Heyndrickxia acidicola: one gene and its partner. The protein of the gene in region 1 interacts with the protein of each later gene in a pairwise test. Links are inferred from orthologs where the notes say so. Each region holds a gene or a part of one and is shown on either strand. Other genes may lie near its edges.

Region 1 (7,853 bases):
GGTTGTCCACACGGCGGCTTTCATGGCGCTCTGTTCCCACAACGTGAAGTCCGCCAAGCTCGGCTACTCCTTCGCCAAGCAGAATGTCGGTACCGCGCCCTGCCATATTGGTCGCAATCGTAATTTGATTTTTTTGTCCGGCAACTGAAATAAGCTGAGCTTCTCTTTCAGCGCTTTTTGCATTCAGCAGCTGGTAGGAAAGGCCGGCTTTGTCCAGGTATTCTGCCACTGTTTCCGATTGTTCAATGGAGGTGGTTCCAATTAAAATCGGCTGGCCCGTTTGATGGCGCTTCACAACTTCAGCGGTGAGCGCTTTATATTTTTGGGATGCTTTTTCAAACACAATGTCCTCCATATCCACACGGATCCTTGGACGGTTCGTCGGGATTTGGATGACATTAATGCCGTAGACCTTTTGGAATTCTTTTTCTTCCGTTTTAGCCGTGCCGGTCATACCCGAAAGCATTGGATACATGCGGAAGTAGTTTTGGATGGTCACCGTTGCCTGTGTCCTGTTTTCATCGGTCATTTCTAGGCCTTCTTTTGCCTCAATGGCCTGGTGAAGCCCATCGCTTAAGCTTCGTCCTTCCAGGATGCGGCCGGTAAACGCATCAATCAGTTCAATTTTCCCTTCACGGATGATGTAATCCACGTCACGGCGGAAAATCACTTGCGCACGGAGCGACTGAATCAAATAGTGGTAAAGCGACTGATGGGTCAAATCATATAGATTGTCGATACTGAAGGCCTTTTCAATTTTCGTAATGCCTTCATCGGTAAAATTTACGGCTTTCGTTTCGACATCAAATGTATAGTCCTTGTCCTGGATAAAACCCTTGATGATTTGGGAGCATATAAAGAAAAGCTGTGAATTAAGCTCTGTTTTCGCTGCAATAATAAGCGGCGTTTTGGCTTCATCAATTAGCACACTGTCAATTTCATCAATGATGGCAAAATGATAAGGCCTCTGAACACGCTGGGAAGGGTCGTACACCATGTGGTCACGCAGATAGTCAAAGCCGAATTCCGTGCCGATTCCGTAGGTAACATCCGCTTGGTAAGCAGCTTGTTTTTCTTCAGGAGACATGTCAGCAAGGTTAAGTCCGACTGTCAGGCCAAGAAACTCAAGGATTTGGCCGGTGATTTCTTTGTCACGCTTTGCAAGGTATTCATTCACCGTGATAACGTGAACGCCTTTTCCTTCGAGTGCACGCAGATAGCTCGGGAGGGAAGCAACAAGGGTTTTTCCTTCTCCAGTGGGCATCTCTGAAATATTACCTTCTAATAAACAAAGTCCGCCGATCAGCTGGACATCATAATGGCGCATGCCAAGTACACGCTTTGCTGCTTCGCGAACCAGCGCAAACGCTCTTGTTTTGATCTCATCAATTGTTGCGCCATTTTTAAGTTCCTCTTTTAAAAGGAAGGTTTGCTGGTGAAGCTCGTTATCTTTCAATCCTGAATACTCAGATTCTAGTGCATTGATTTCATCTACGGCTTTTTGATATTTTTTCAATGTCCGCTCCTGGGGGGTGCCAAGAGATTTCTTAATATAGGTAATCATTCCTGAATTCTCCTTTATTGCTAATAGAAATATTATACCATAGTTGAGAGATGTCGAGAAAAGTAGAATTATTTGGAAATAAAAACTAAATTGTAAAAGACTGCTATACATGAAAGTCGAATTATATGGTATAGTAATTGGAAGTATCTTTTTCTGAAATGGTTAGATGTATGATGCAAGAAACGTCAGAGGTGTCTTGGAATGGAAAGAGAAGAATTGAAAAAAGTCACCATACTTGGTGTACCTTTTATCAATATAAATCGTAAAGACTTTGTTGCTTTATTGAAAAAAAGAATAGAGACAGAGCAGAAAACCTTTGTCATTACGGCAAATCCTGAAATTGTCATGAAAGCAAAAGAGGATTCGCATTATATGGATATTATCCATCAGGCTACCTATGTAACGGCTGACGGCATCGGGGTTGTAAAGGCTGCCCAGCTGCTGAATGAACCGCTTCCTGAGAGAGTGGCCGGATTTGATACGATGATGGATCTGTTGGAGATCGCCAATCAAGAGCGTTTCCGCCTTTATTTGCTTGGTGCATCACAATCTGTGTTAGAACGAGTCATGGCTAGGCTTGTTGCTGAATATCATAATGTAGAGATTATGGGTGCGCATAATGGTTTTTTTGATTGGGAAGATGATAGCATTGCCCGTGAAATCCGCGAGCTTGAGCCTGACCTAGTGCTTGTGGCGCTTGGAGTGCCAAAGCAGGAGCAATGGATTGCCCGCCATTATGATTCCTTCAAAAAAGGGATCTTTATGGGACTTGGAGGCAGCTTTGATATCCTGGCTGGCGAGGTTCAGCGTGCACCTGAAGCATGGCAGCGAATGAATGTGGAATGGCTTTACCGTCTTGTCAATCAGCCTTCACGGTGGAGAAGGATGCTTGCTTTGCCTCAATTTGCCTGGAAGGTTTTAATTCAAAGGTTAAAAGGGTAGTAATAGCTAGCTGGCTGGCTGTGAGGCTTGGATGGGTGATGCCGTCTAACCAAATAGACCGACCCGCAGAAAAAATGTATTCCATTGGAATATATTATGATATAATGCCTATGAGTGCAAAATGTGACTAGAATTGTAGATTCATATACGTATGTTTACGTTTAAAAATAATGGATGATTTAATTCATCGAAGTCATGCAGGAAATTCCTGTTTGTTCGTCTGCCATTATGGGCACGATATCCTTAAGGAGGATTTGCATGTTGTACTTCACGTTGTTTATATGTTTAATCAGTTCAATTATACTGACTCCTTTCGTTAAAAAGCTTGCCTTTAAGATTGGTGCAACAGACAAGCCAAACCAACGAAAAGTTCATCAAACTATCATGCCGCGCATGGGCGGCTTTGCCATATTCTTAAGTTTTATTATCGGTTTTCTTATTTTGCGCCCTGAGGGTGATCATGCACAACCACTTCCAATCATTCTTGGAAGCCTTATTATTGTGGGTCTTGGAATTCTGGATGATATCATCGAGCTTTCGGCGAAAATTAAATTTGTAGGCCAGCTCGCAGCTGCCCTGATTGTCGTCTTTTGGGGCGGAGCAGAGGCACAGTTTATCAACCTTCCGTTCGGCGGCCAGATCCAGTTCGGCTATCTCAGTATTCCATTAACGGTCTTCTGGATTGTCGGTGTTACGAATGCCATTAACTTAATTGATGGCCTGGATGGACTTGCGGCAGGTGTCTCCTCGATTGCTTTGATTACCATCAGTGCGATGGCCCTGATTATGGGAAATGTTTTCGCAGCTACGATGGGTGCAATTGTGCTTATGAGTACGCTCGGATTTTTGATTTACAACTTCCATCCTGCGAAAATTTTCATGGGAGATGCAGGGTCGCTTTTCCTTGGATTCATGATTGCGGTCCTGTCGCTGTTAGGATTCAAAAACATTACGGTGATTTCTCTGATCATCCCGGTTATCATTTTGGGAGTGCCGCTTTCGGATACATTTTTCGCGATTATCCGCAGGGTGTCAAACAATCAGCCAATTTATGCGCCGGATAAATCCCATCTCCATCATTGCCTGCTTCGCATCGGGTTTTCCCACCGGCAAACGGTTTTGCTGATTTATGCAATCGCAGCAATGTTTGGTCTTGCAGCTATCATTTTCTCCATGTCTACTATGTGGGGTTCTATCATCCTGATCGCTGTCTTGCTGATTGCCCTGGAAATTTTCGTCGAGAGCATCGACCTTGTCGGGAAAAATTACAAGCCGCTTTTGAAATTTGTCCGCTCCAAACGCTGATTCGGACAGGGACGAGTCTATTATGTCCGGCAATTTTAAAAGCATTCAAAAAAAGAAATCGGCATTTGCTCCGATTTCTTTTTTTATATTTCTTTTTCGAGATACAGGGTCTCGCCTTCCATGATCTCTGCTTGTCCATTGGTAAGCTCTGTCATCCATTCGGTATAGGCCGTTTTTTGATTCTCTTCTACATAGACCTCAAATTCCACCTGATCGGCATAATGAATTTCCTTTATTTCATAGATAGAAGAACGCAATTCATTTTCCACTTTTCCAATCCATGTGTAATCCATTTTGGCATGCATGACGCACATTAAGGTACGCTCAACAATGCCAATTGCATTCAAGCCTTCAGACACTGATTTTCCATAGGCACGAATTAATCCGCCGCCGCCAAGCTTGATGCCGCCAAAGTAGCGGGTGACAACCACTGCTGTATCCTTCAAGTCCCGCTTTTTTAGCACCTCCAGCATAGGAATGCCTGCTGTACCTGTTGGTTCTCCGTCATCATTTGCTTTTTGAATCTGATTCTGCTGGCCGATCATATAGGCTGAACAATTATGATTGGCCTCGCGATGCTTCTTTTTGATTTCCTGAATGAAGCTTTGCGCCTCATCCTCTGTTACAGCTCTTTGAACATGTGCAATAAAGCGGGATTTTTGAATAATAATTTCGTGCTCTCCATAGCCCTTGACTGTTAAATACTTATTTAGCAAAACATCGCCCTCCGATCTGAATTATACAGTAATCCCGCCTTTAAATATGATAAAATGAGAAGAAAGAGATACTTTATGGAATGTCTTTCTCTAAGAAGGCCGTTTTCTGTCTAGTACCATCATACAAATTTGTTCGTAAAAATGAAAGAAGAATGCGTTTTTGATTGTTATATCAATAAAACAACAGTGAAATTTTTACGGTACTGTAAAAAAAGAACGGCACGGCCATTAGTAATGGTATACAACATAGAAATAAAGTTCGAATAGGTACTTTCGACTTGTTAATAGTGCTTTCCTACCAAAAATATTAGGGATATTTACCTAATTTTATTTTAAATTTAAAATCCAAATAGTTTAATTTAACAATTCGCGGTAAAATAACTCTATCTCGAAGGGGATACCTTGGGGGAATCAGTATGTCAATTAAAAAGATTGATACGAAATCACTGGATGATATCTTAGGGAAAATGGTGGAGACCGTTGGCCGAAGCAAGGATGAAATCTTCCAAATTGGAGAAGAATGCCGGCAGGACTATGAATCTCTATCCAATGAACTAAAAGAAATTAAATTAATGGTATCCAATGTGGTGGATGAAAACGACCAGCTCGAATTGAAATCGCGGTTTGCGAGAAGGCGGCTGTCGGAAGTAAGCCAGCATTTCCGGGAGTTTTCTGAAGAACAGGTAAGGGATGCTTATGAAGCAGCTCATGACTTGCAAATGAAGCTTTCCGTCAATCGGCAGCTGGAGAATCAGCTCAGAACACGGCGGGACGAGCTGCAGCGCAGGCTGTTCTCTCTCGAGGAAGCGATGGAGCGAGCTGATCATTTAGCATCACAGACTACCGTTGTCCTGAATTACCTTACCAGTGACTTAAAGGATATCGGAAATGCGATTGCGGATGCAAAGCAGAAGCAGGAATTCGGGCTTCGCGTCATTGAAGCACAGGAAGAAGAAAGAAAGCGCCTGTCAAGGGAAATCCATGACGGACCTGCCCAAATGCTTGCCAACTTGCTTTTGCGGTCTGATCTAATTGAAAAGGTATATGCAGAAAAAGGGACGGACGAAGCATTTAAAGAAATTAAAAATATGAAAAAAATGGCGAGATCCTCTTTGTCAGAGGTGCGGAGAATCATATATGATCTTCGGCCGATGGCATTAGATGATTTAGGTTTGCTGCCGACCCTCAAAAAATACCTGGCGACGATCGAAGAGTATAATATGGGGACTAGTATCCATTTCACTAACATTGGGGACGATCTTAGGTTGCCGCCCAATTATGAAGTGGCTCTTTTCAGGCTCGTACAGGAGTCCGTTCAAAATGCTTTAAAGCATGCGCAGGCATCTGAAATAAATGTGAAAATCGAAGTGAAAAAAGACTTCGTGGTTGTTGTCGTTAAGGATAACGGAGTAGGATTTGATGTCAGCACGAAAAAAGAAGGCTCTTTTGGTATAGTGGGCATGAAAGAAAGAGTGGAAATACTAGATGGCACCGTAACTATTAATTCAAAAAAAGGCATGGGCACTGTCGTCATTGTCCAGGTACCTTTATTAGTGAGAAGATAGATCAGGGAGGCGGAGAAAATGACAACGAATATCGCGATTATCGATGATCACCAATTATTTCGCGAAGGGGTAAAAAGGATACTGGAATTTGAAAGAACATTTGAAGTGGTGGCAGAAGGCGAAGATGGCAACTGCGCAACAGACATTGTAGAGAAGTTTAATCCGGATGTGGTCTTGATGGACATCAATATGCCGAATAAAAACGGCATTGAAGCAACCCGTCAATTGATTGAAACCTACCCAGGTACAAAGGTCATTATCCTTTCTATACACGATGATGAAAACTATGTAACACACGCGTTAAAAACGGGTGCAACAGGCTATTTGTTAAAGGAAATGGATTCCGATGCCCTGATTGAAGCCGTTAAAGTGGTAGCGGACGGCGGATCGTATCTGCATCCGAAAGTCACCCGCAACCTGGTAGAGGAATTCAGACGCCTGGCGAACAAACAAAACACAGGTCTTGGATATCAGCAGCCTGAAGTGGTAAGGCCGCTGCATTTGTTGACGCCTCGTGAATGTGAAGTGCTTCAATTGCTTGCCGATGGAAAAAGCAATCGGGTAATCGGGGAAACTTTATACATAAGCGAAAAAACGGTTAAAAACCATGTGAGTAATATTCTCCAAAAGATGAATGCGAATGACCGCACTCAAGCCGTTGTGGCTGCCATTAAAAATGGCTGGGTGGAAGTACGCTGATTGATGGACGTAAGCTGCTTACAACAAAAAGGACAAGCTGTCTCGAAAGTATTTGATATAAATGCTTTTTGAGGCGGCTTTTTTTGTACGGGCTGTTAATTGTCCTTATGAAATAGAGCAGTATGCACTGCTTGACGTTGCAGTGCTCACTTTAAGAAAGTAAACAATCCTGTTAACCATGGTCAAAATCGGTTATAATAAAATAATAAAAGGTAAAGGGGTGATGACTTGAAAAAGACATTGAACCAGTTGTTTGAAGAACAAAAGAGTGTGCATGTGCTATATGCCTATAATGGAATGAAGAGCTATGTCGAGCAGGCTGTGAAGTATATTAAAAACAGTGTTACTGTAGGGGATTACGTTATTTTTATTGAAAATGAACGTATTTTTCCGATGATCCACAATAAGCTGAAGGCGCTGTTAACGAAAGAGCAAATGGAACTCGTGCACTATGTTAACAACTTCGACTTTTATTTTTCAAGTGGCAGCTATCATCCGCCTGCAATCACTGAGTACTTTAATAAAATGGTGCAGCCGTACGTGGAAAATAAAATCTCTTTCCGGTCATGGGCTCATGTGCAGTGGGCGACTATGGAAGAGCCGCTGCATTTAATAAGAGATTTTGAAAATATAGTAGATCATGCAGTGAATTCTTTGGCGTTCCCATTAATTTGTGCGTACGAAAGAGAGAAAATGCCTGACCATCTGAAAACGATTTTGATGGAAACCCATCCCTATGTACTCATTGAAGATGATTTTATCATGTCTGAACAATACAAGCCTTTGCTTGATTTGAAATAATAGAGGGGCTAGTAAAAGAAAGTCCTTTTCTCCCTTTTGTTGATTTTAAATTATGATTGGGTATAGCTCAGATATACATAACGCTGTTAGTTCTGTAAGTTGATTTCCGCTGCAGGCACTCGCTTTCCGCGGGGCGTGCGGGAAGCCTCCTCGTCGCAAGCTCCTGCGGGGACTTCCCTGACACGCTGATCCCGCAGGAGTCTCGTGTCTTTTGCTGCAATCAACGTTGAGTTCAAATTTATCATTGGGTATAGCTCAGAA
Region 2 (6,513 bases), 2.7 Mb from region 1 along the record:
TGTAGAGTACAGAGATCTTGATGAAGAGGATCAAAAAGAAATTGAAGCATCCAAATATGACCTTAGCTACATTTCCCTTGATGGAAATATTGGCTGTATGGTAAATGGTGCTGGACTTGCAATGGCCACTATGGACATTATCAAGTACTACGGAGGAGACCCTGCTAACTTCCTGGATGTTGGGGGCGGTGCTACAGCTGAGAAGGTTACAGAAGCCTTTAAAATCATCCTTTCTGATCAAAATGTTAAAGGAATCTTTGTTAACATTTTCGGAGGAATTATGAAGTGCGACGTAATTGCGACTGGCGTTGTGGAAGCTACTAAACAAGTTGGTTTGGAAATCCCTCTTGTTGTTCGCCTTGAAGGAACGAACGTTGACTTAGGAAAGAAAATCCTAAATGAATCAGGATTGAATATCATTGCGGCTGAGTCCATGGCTGATGGCGCGCAAAAAATTGTTGAGCTAGTGGGCTGATCATTTTTGGCATGAAGGTAAATTATTTGTCTGATATTAGAAAGGCAGGGGAACAGAATGAGCGTTTTTGTTAATAAAGACACGAAAGTCATTGTACAAGGTATTACGGGTAAAACAGCCCTTTTCCATACGAAACAAATGTTGGAATATGGAACAAAAATAGTAGGCGGTACTTCTCCTGGTAAAGGTGGTACTGAGGTTGAAGGTGTTCCTGTTTTCAATACAGTTGAAGAAGCTGTTAAAGCAACAGGCGCAAATGCTTCCGTTATCTACGTTCCAGCTCCTTTTGCTGCTGACGCCATCATGGAAGCAGTAGATGCTGAACTGGATCTGACTATTTGTATAACTGAGCACATTCCAGTATTGGATATGGTAAAAGTAAAACGTTATATGGAGGGCAAGAAAACCCGCTTAGTGGGCCCTAACTGTCCTGGTGTCATTACTCCTGGTGAGTGCAAAATTGGAATTATGCCTGGATATATCCATACAAAAGGCCATGTAGGTGTTGTTTCCCGTTCGGGAACCCTTACATATGAGGCTGTTAACCAGCTTTCTGAAGAAGGCGTTGGACAATCTACAGCAGTTGGTATTGGTGGAGACCCTGTTAACGGAACAAACTTCATCGATGTCTTAAAAGCATTTAACGAGGATCCTGAAACCGAAGCGGTTATTATGATTGGTGAAATCGGCGGTACTGCTGAGGAAGAAGCAGCTCTTTGGATCAAAGAAAACATGAAGAAGCCGGTTGTTGGCTTTATTGGCGGAGTAACAGCACCTCCTGGAAAGCGTATGGGTCATGCCGGCGCTATCATCTCCGGAGGAAAAGGTACTGCGGATGAAAAAATCCGTGTTATGAATGAGTGCGGCATCAAGGTTGCTGAAACTCCTTCTGTACTTGGTGAAACAATGATTAGTGTGCTGAAAGAAAAAGGACTTTACGAAAAATGTAAAACAAACTAATACTTTTTAGAAATAGTCCCTCGGGTGCTGAGGGACTGTTTTATATATTCATTTAAGCTTTAACTCTATTAAAGGTCAAAAAATCAATAGACCAGGCTTTAAATACAAGGGGGGGTTATATGGACGATTTAAGACTCAAAATTCTGCATCTTTCTCAATGCAGGGGTACGACACCAAAAGGAGTTCTTCGACTTTTACAAACAAATGCTGGGTTATCTGACCTTTATACCTTATCCAAGACCTCGCTCGCTTCCATTATGCATATGAATGCTTTGAATGCAGAAGCCTTTTATAAGGACCTTCATACCATTTCCATCCACTCGAAAATTCAATTCTATGAAAATGCCGGAATATCTTTCAAGGTGATAACAGATCCAGACTATCCTCCTCTATTAAGGCAAATTTATAATCCTCCATTTGTTCTTTATACAATGGGACATACCGATTTGTTTCGTATGCCATCCATCGCTGTTGTAGGCTCAAGGAAAGCAACTATATACGCTCAAAATGCGATTAAACAGCTTATTCCTCCCTTACTAGAAAAAGGCTGTTCCATCACCAGCGGGCTTGCAAAAGGTGTCGACACAATGGCACACAACATGGCAATGGCCGCAGGCGGAAAAACGATTGCTGTGCTTGGCAGCGGATTTTTTTCTGTTTATCCAAAGGAGAATACTTATCTTGCAGAGAATATGAAAAGAAATCATTTAATAGTATCAGAATATCCACCTGAAGTACCGGCGAAAAAATGGCACTTTCCTATGCGCAACCGTATCATCAGCGGGTTGTGCAGAGGGACATTGGTCATTCAGGCTGAAAAGCAAAGCGGATCTTTAATTACGGCAGATCTTGCCCTTCACGAAGGAAGAGAGGTTTTTGCTGTACCCGGAAGTATATTGGATCCCTTATCAGATGGCACAAACCACCTTATTCAGCAGGGGGCAAAGCTGGTGATGACAGGCAGTGATATTCTGGAAGAACTGAAATTTTAAAGGCTTATTGGTGATTATTATCATAAAAAGGTTGCATTTTTGAATAAACTATTATACATTTTGCATCATAAGAAAAATGAAATGTTGATGCCGTAAAAAACGAATTTTAAATTGGTTATAGCGTGGCCGCTCATCTTTTCACAACATATAAACCTCTTAATCGAATACTTTTTTGAATAGATTCCGGTACATGGTTTTCATGCGTATCTTTTCGGTTCTGTACGCGTTACTTTACGTAAAGTAATGAAAAGTCTGCGTTTTGACTTGATTTTCTCCACAATTTTCTTACAGGAAAAGTTTACAAGGCTCTTTTCGTAAACTTTATTGCTATTTGACAAAAAAATAATTAAAAATTCAGGTGCAGTATTAAAGCTTGTGAATAGCTTACGAAAGGATGCCGCGAAGACAGACGACACATGGAATAACCCTTTGTACGTAAAGCAATAATCTATGCGAAAACAGCCAAATGAAAAGGGTATATTCAAACAATATACTGGGATTTATTAATAAATTAAGGTATATTGAAAACGATTACCTGAAATAATGAAATGAACTTATATGCTAAAAAGACTTTATTCTTCTATTAATAATGTTTTTAATAGGATTAGAATGCTAAATGGCAATGGGAATTAATATTTTTTGTTTTTTAAAAGGCACTTTTCGTAAACTTTATTGCTATTTGATATTCTTTAATGACTAATACAATACCCATTTATCCAATGGAAGAAAAGTGATATCCTTGCGAAAACAACTTTTATAAAAAATGATTTTCGTTGACAAATAACAAAATCACGACTAGTATTTACTTTTGATTTTAAGAATATATGAAAGTGGACCTATTGATTCCTCATTTTGAGCAGTCAAGGGTGCTGGAGAAAATTTTAAAACCTCTGGGGAGGCCTATGAATGTCAGACTACTTAGTAATTGTTGAATCGCCGGCAAAGGCGAAAACGATTGAAAGATATCTTGGAAAAAAATATAAAGTAAAAGCTTCAATGGGGCATGTAAGAGATCTTCCTAAAAGCCAAATGGGAGTAGATCCTGAACAAAATTTCGAACCTAAATATATTACAATCAGGGGAAAAGGCCCTGTGTTAAAAGACTTGAAAACTGCTGCCAAAAAAGCAAAGAAAATCTATCTGGCAGCTGACCCGGATCGCGAAGGGGAAGCAATAGCATGGCATTTAGCCCATACATTAGATGTGGACATCCATTCGGATTGCCGTGTTGTGTTTAATGAAATAACAAAGGATGCCATTAAGGAATCGTTTAAGCATCCGCGGCCAATTAATATGGATCTTGTTGATGCCCAGCAGGCCAGACGCATTTTGGACCGGCTGGTAGGATATAATATAAGCCCGCTGTTATGGAAAAAGGTTAAAAAAGGCCTGAGTGCAGGCAGGGTCCAATCTGTAGCTGTGAAGATCATAATAGACAGAGAAAATGAGATCAAAGATTTTGTACCGGAAGAATATTGGACTATTGGAGCAGAGTTTCTGAAGGGTCAGGAGAAATTTCAAGCTTCGTTTTATGGAGTAAAGGGAAAGAAAATGGAGCTTTCATCCGAGGAAGATGTTAAGACTGTTTTAAAGCAGGTCAAGGGAAAGGAATTCGACATTTCTTCTGTTACCAAAAAAGAAAAGAAACGCAATCCCGCTCTTCCTTTTATTACTTCTTCCCTTCAACAGGAAGCGGCTCGCAAGCTAAACTTCCGTGCCAAAAAAACCATGATGCTTGCACAGCAGCTTTATGAAGGAATTGAAATCGGCAAAGAAGGAACAGTCGGTTTAATTACTTATATGAGAACAGACTCCACTCGTATTTCCGAAGTTGCTCAAGCGGAAGCCTCAGCTTATATTGAAGAGCATTTCGGCAAGGAATTTGTCAGAAATGAACAAAGAAAAGAGAAAAAACAAACGAATGCCCAGGATGCCCATGAGGGTGTAAGGCCGACCAGCGCGAATAGAGAACCGAATTCAATCAAGGGATACCTCTCAAGGGATCAATTCCGATTATATAAGTTAATATGGGATCGTTTTATTGCAAGCCAAATGGCATCTGCTGTACTGGATACGATGAGTGTAGATATAACCAATGGTGATGTCCTGTTTCGAGCCAATGGTTCTAAAGTGAAATTCCCCGGATTTATGAAGGTGTATGTTGAAGGGTCAGATGATAATTTAGAAGAAAAAGATAATATGCTGCCTGAATTGGAAAAAGGAGACAAAGTTAAGGCGGAACAAATTGATCCTAAACAGCACTTTACACAGCCGCCTCCGCGATATACCGAGGCCAGGCTTGTACGCATGCTCGAGGAGCTGGGAATAGGAAGGCCATCTACTTATGCCCCTACACTGGATACCATTCAAAAAAGGGGATATGTTGCTTTAGACAATAAACGTTTTATCCCAACAGAGCTTGGTGAAATTGTACTTGAGCTTATAAGTGAATTTTTCCCGGAAATTCTGGATGTTGCTTTTACAGCAAAAATGGAACAGGATCTGGATGAAGTGGAAGATGGCAAAAACGCCTGGGTAAAAGTCATAGATGATTTCTATAAAGGTTTTGAAGTAAGGCTTAAAAAAGCAGAAACCGAAATGGAAAAAGTTGAAATCAAGGATGAATTTGCCGGTGAAGATTGTGAGATATGCGGCAGTCCGATGGTTTTTAAAATGGGAAGGTATGGGAAATTTATGGCCTGCAGCAATTTCCCGGATTGCCGTAATACAAAGCCAATTGTCAAAGAAATAGGTGTTAAATGTCCAAAATGTCAGGAAGGCAATATTATAGAAAGAAAATCAAAGAAAAAAAGGGTATTCTATGGCTGTGACCGTTATCCTGAATGTGATTTCTTATCCTGGGACAAACCAATTGAAAGAAAATGTCCTAAATGTAATCATATACTGGTCGAAAAAAAGCTGAAAAAAGGCACTCAGGTTCAGTGTATCCATTGTGATTATAAGGAAGAAACGGTGAACTAATCTTTAGTGATCTGTTAAGAGTGAGAGCCCCTCACTCTTTTTCCTTTCAAATAAAAAAATATGGATAAACCTGTTAACACGCTTGAGAAGTATTTTCCTTTTCATATTTCATTATGTATTGTAAAATGCATAAGGGACAAAATGTATTAAAAAGAGATAAAGGCTGTATCAACAGAAAAACGGAAGGATAATGCGAGCTATTAACAATTTTGGGTGGCTAACCCTGAATTGACAAGCTTGGCATATTTCTTAAATGGTTCATAGCTTAACATTCGCCAGAATAAAGAATCCTGCACAACACCAAAATGTGCAATTAGTTAGCTTCGCCATATCGCTGGGGAAGAATATTTATATTTCTATTTAGGATTGCTCTGATGATTGGAGCGGTAAGCAATAACAATCTATATGTAGAAAGACTTTCTGCCATTGCAAAAGCTAAATCGTTTCTTCGTTTCCAGTGAAAATAATACATGAAAACTAAAGATTTTTACCGCCTGATTATCAACTATTAGAAACAATTCAAAACTTTAAGAAAAATTTGTAAGATTGATTGCAAGGGCTACTGAATTGTGATACTATTTAGTAGCCCTTGTGAGGTGTTAAAATGGATCTATTTGGAAAAACTTGTCTACATTCTTTTATCGAATACATTCAAATTGAGAAAAATTACTCTGAGTATACGATTCAATATTATCAGGAAGACATTGAGCATTTATTTTTATTTATGAATGAACAAAATCTTCATTCCCTTAAAGATGTCGAATACTTTGATGCCAGACTTTATCTGACTCAATTATTTGAAAAAGAATACAGCAGGGCTACTTTGGCCAGGAAAATATCCAGTCTTCGAAGCTTCTATAAATTTCTCATGCGCGAGCAAATTGTGGATGATAATCCTTTTGCTCTTCTTTCGCAGCCCAAAAAGCACTTGCGGGTGCCTAAATTTTTTTATGAAGAAGAAATGGAAAAATTATTTGATGTGTGCAGCGGAACTAGTGAGATAGACCAGCGTAATAAAGCATTGCTCGAAATATTATATGCTACGGGTATTCGGGTCAGTGAATGTGCAAATATTACACTTAAAGATATAGATCTTGACTTCGA

The links. Proteins that work in one complex are often made in the same cells at the same time.
Region 2: the proteins of A5N88_RS20370 (region 1) and topA interact in binary tests that used the Escherichia coli proteins (3 or more experiments, as listed by UniProt). The link is inferred for Heyndrickxia acidicola from one-to-one orthologs.

The regions. Positions count from the first base shown.
Region 1 is NZ_KV440953.1:4,373,102-4,380,954, forward strand. What follows is about bases 2,712-5,584. They hold A5N88_RS20370 (YigZ family protein), read right to left. Parts: upstream 4,528-5,584; coding sequence 3,895-4,527; downstream 2,712-3,894. Other genes in these bases: A5N88_RS20365 (glycosyltransferase family 4 protein), read left to right, coding at 2,765-3,811; A5N88_RS20375 (sensor histidine kinase), read left to right, coding at 4,944-5,584. Outside these bases: accessory Sec system translocase SecA2, read right to left, coding at 1-1,564; A5N88_RS20360 (WecB/TagA/CpsF family glycosyltransferase), read left to right, coding at 1,766-2,506; more of A5N88_RS20375, read left to right, coding at 5,585-6,092; A5N88_RS20380 (response regulator), read left to right, coding at 6,111-6,791; A5N88_RS20385 (MEDS domain-containing protein), read left to right, coding at 7,020-7,592; A5N88_RS25160 (hypothetical protein), read right to left, coding at 7,679-7,837.
Region 2 is NZ_KV440953.1:1,713,024-1,719,536, reverse strand. The notes cover bases 2,874-5,871. They hold topA (type I DNA topoisomerase), read left to right. Parts: upstream 2,874-3,333; coding sequence 3,334-5,409; downstream 5,410-5,871. In the rest of the region: sucC (ADP-forming succinate--CoA ligase subunit beta), read left to right, coding at 1-475; sucD (succinate--CoA ligase subunit alpha), read left to right, coding at 533-1,435; DNA-processing protein DprA, read left to right, coding at 1,555-2,427; tyrosine recombinase XerC, read left to right, coding at 6,014-6,513. UniProt on the Escherichia coli protein: Releases the supercoiling and torsional tension of DNA, which is introduced during the DNA replication and transcription, by transiently cleaving and rejoining one strand of the DNA duplex.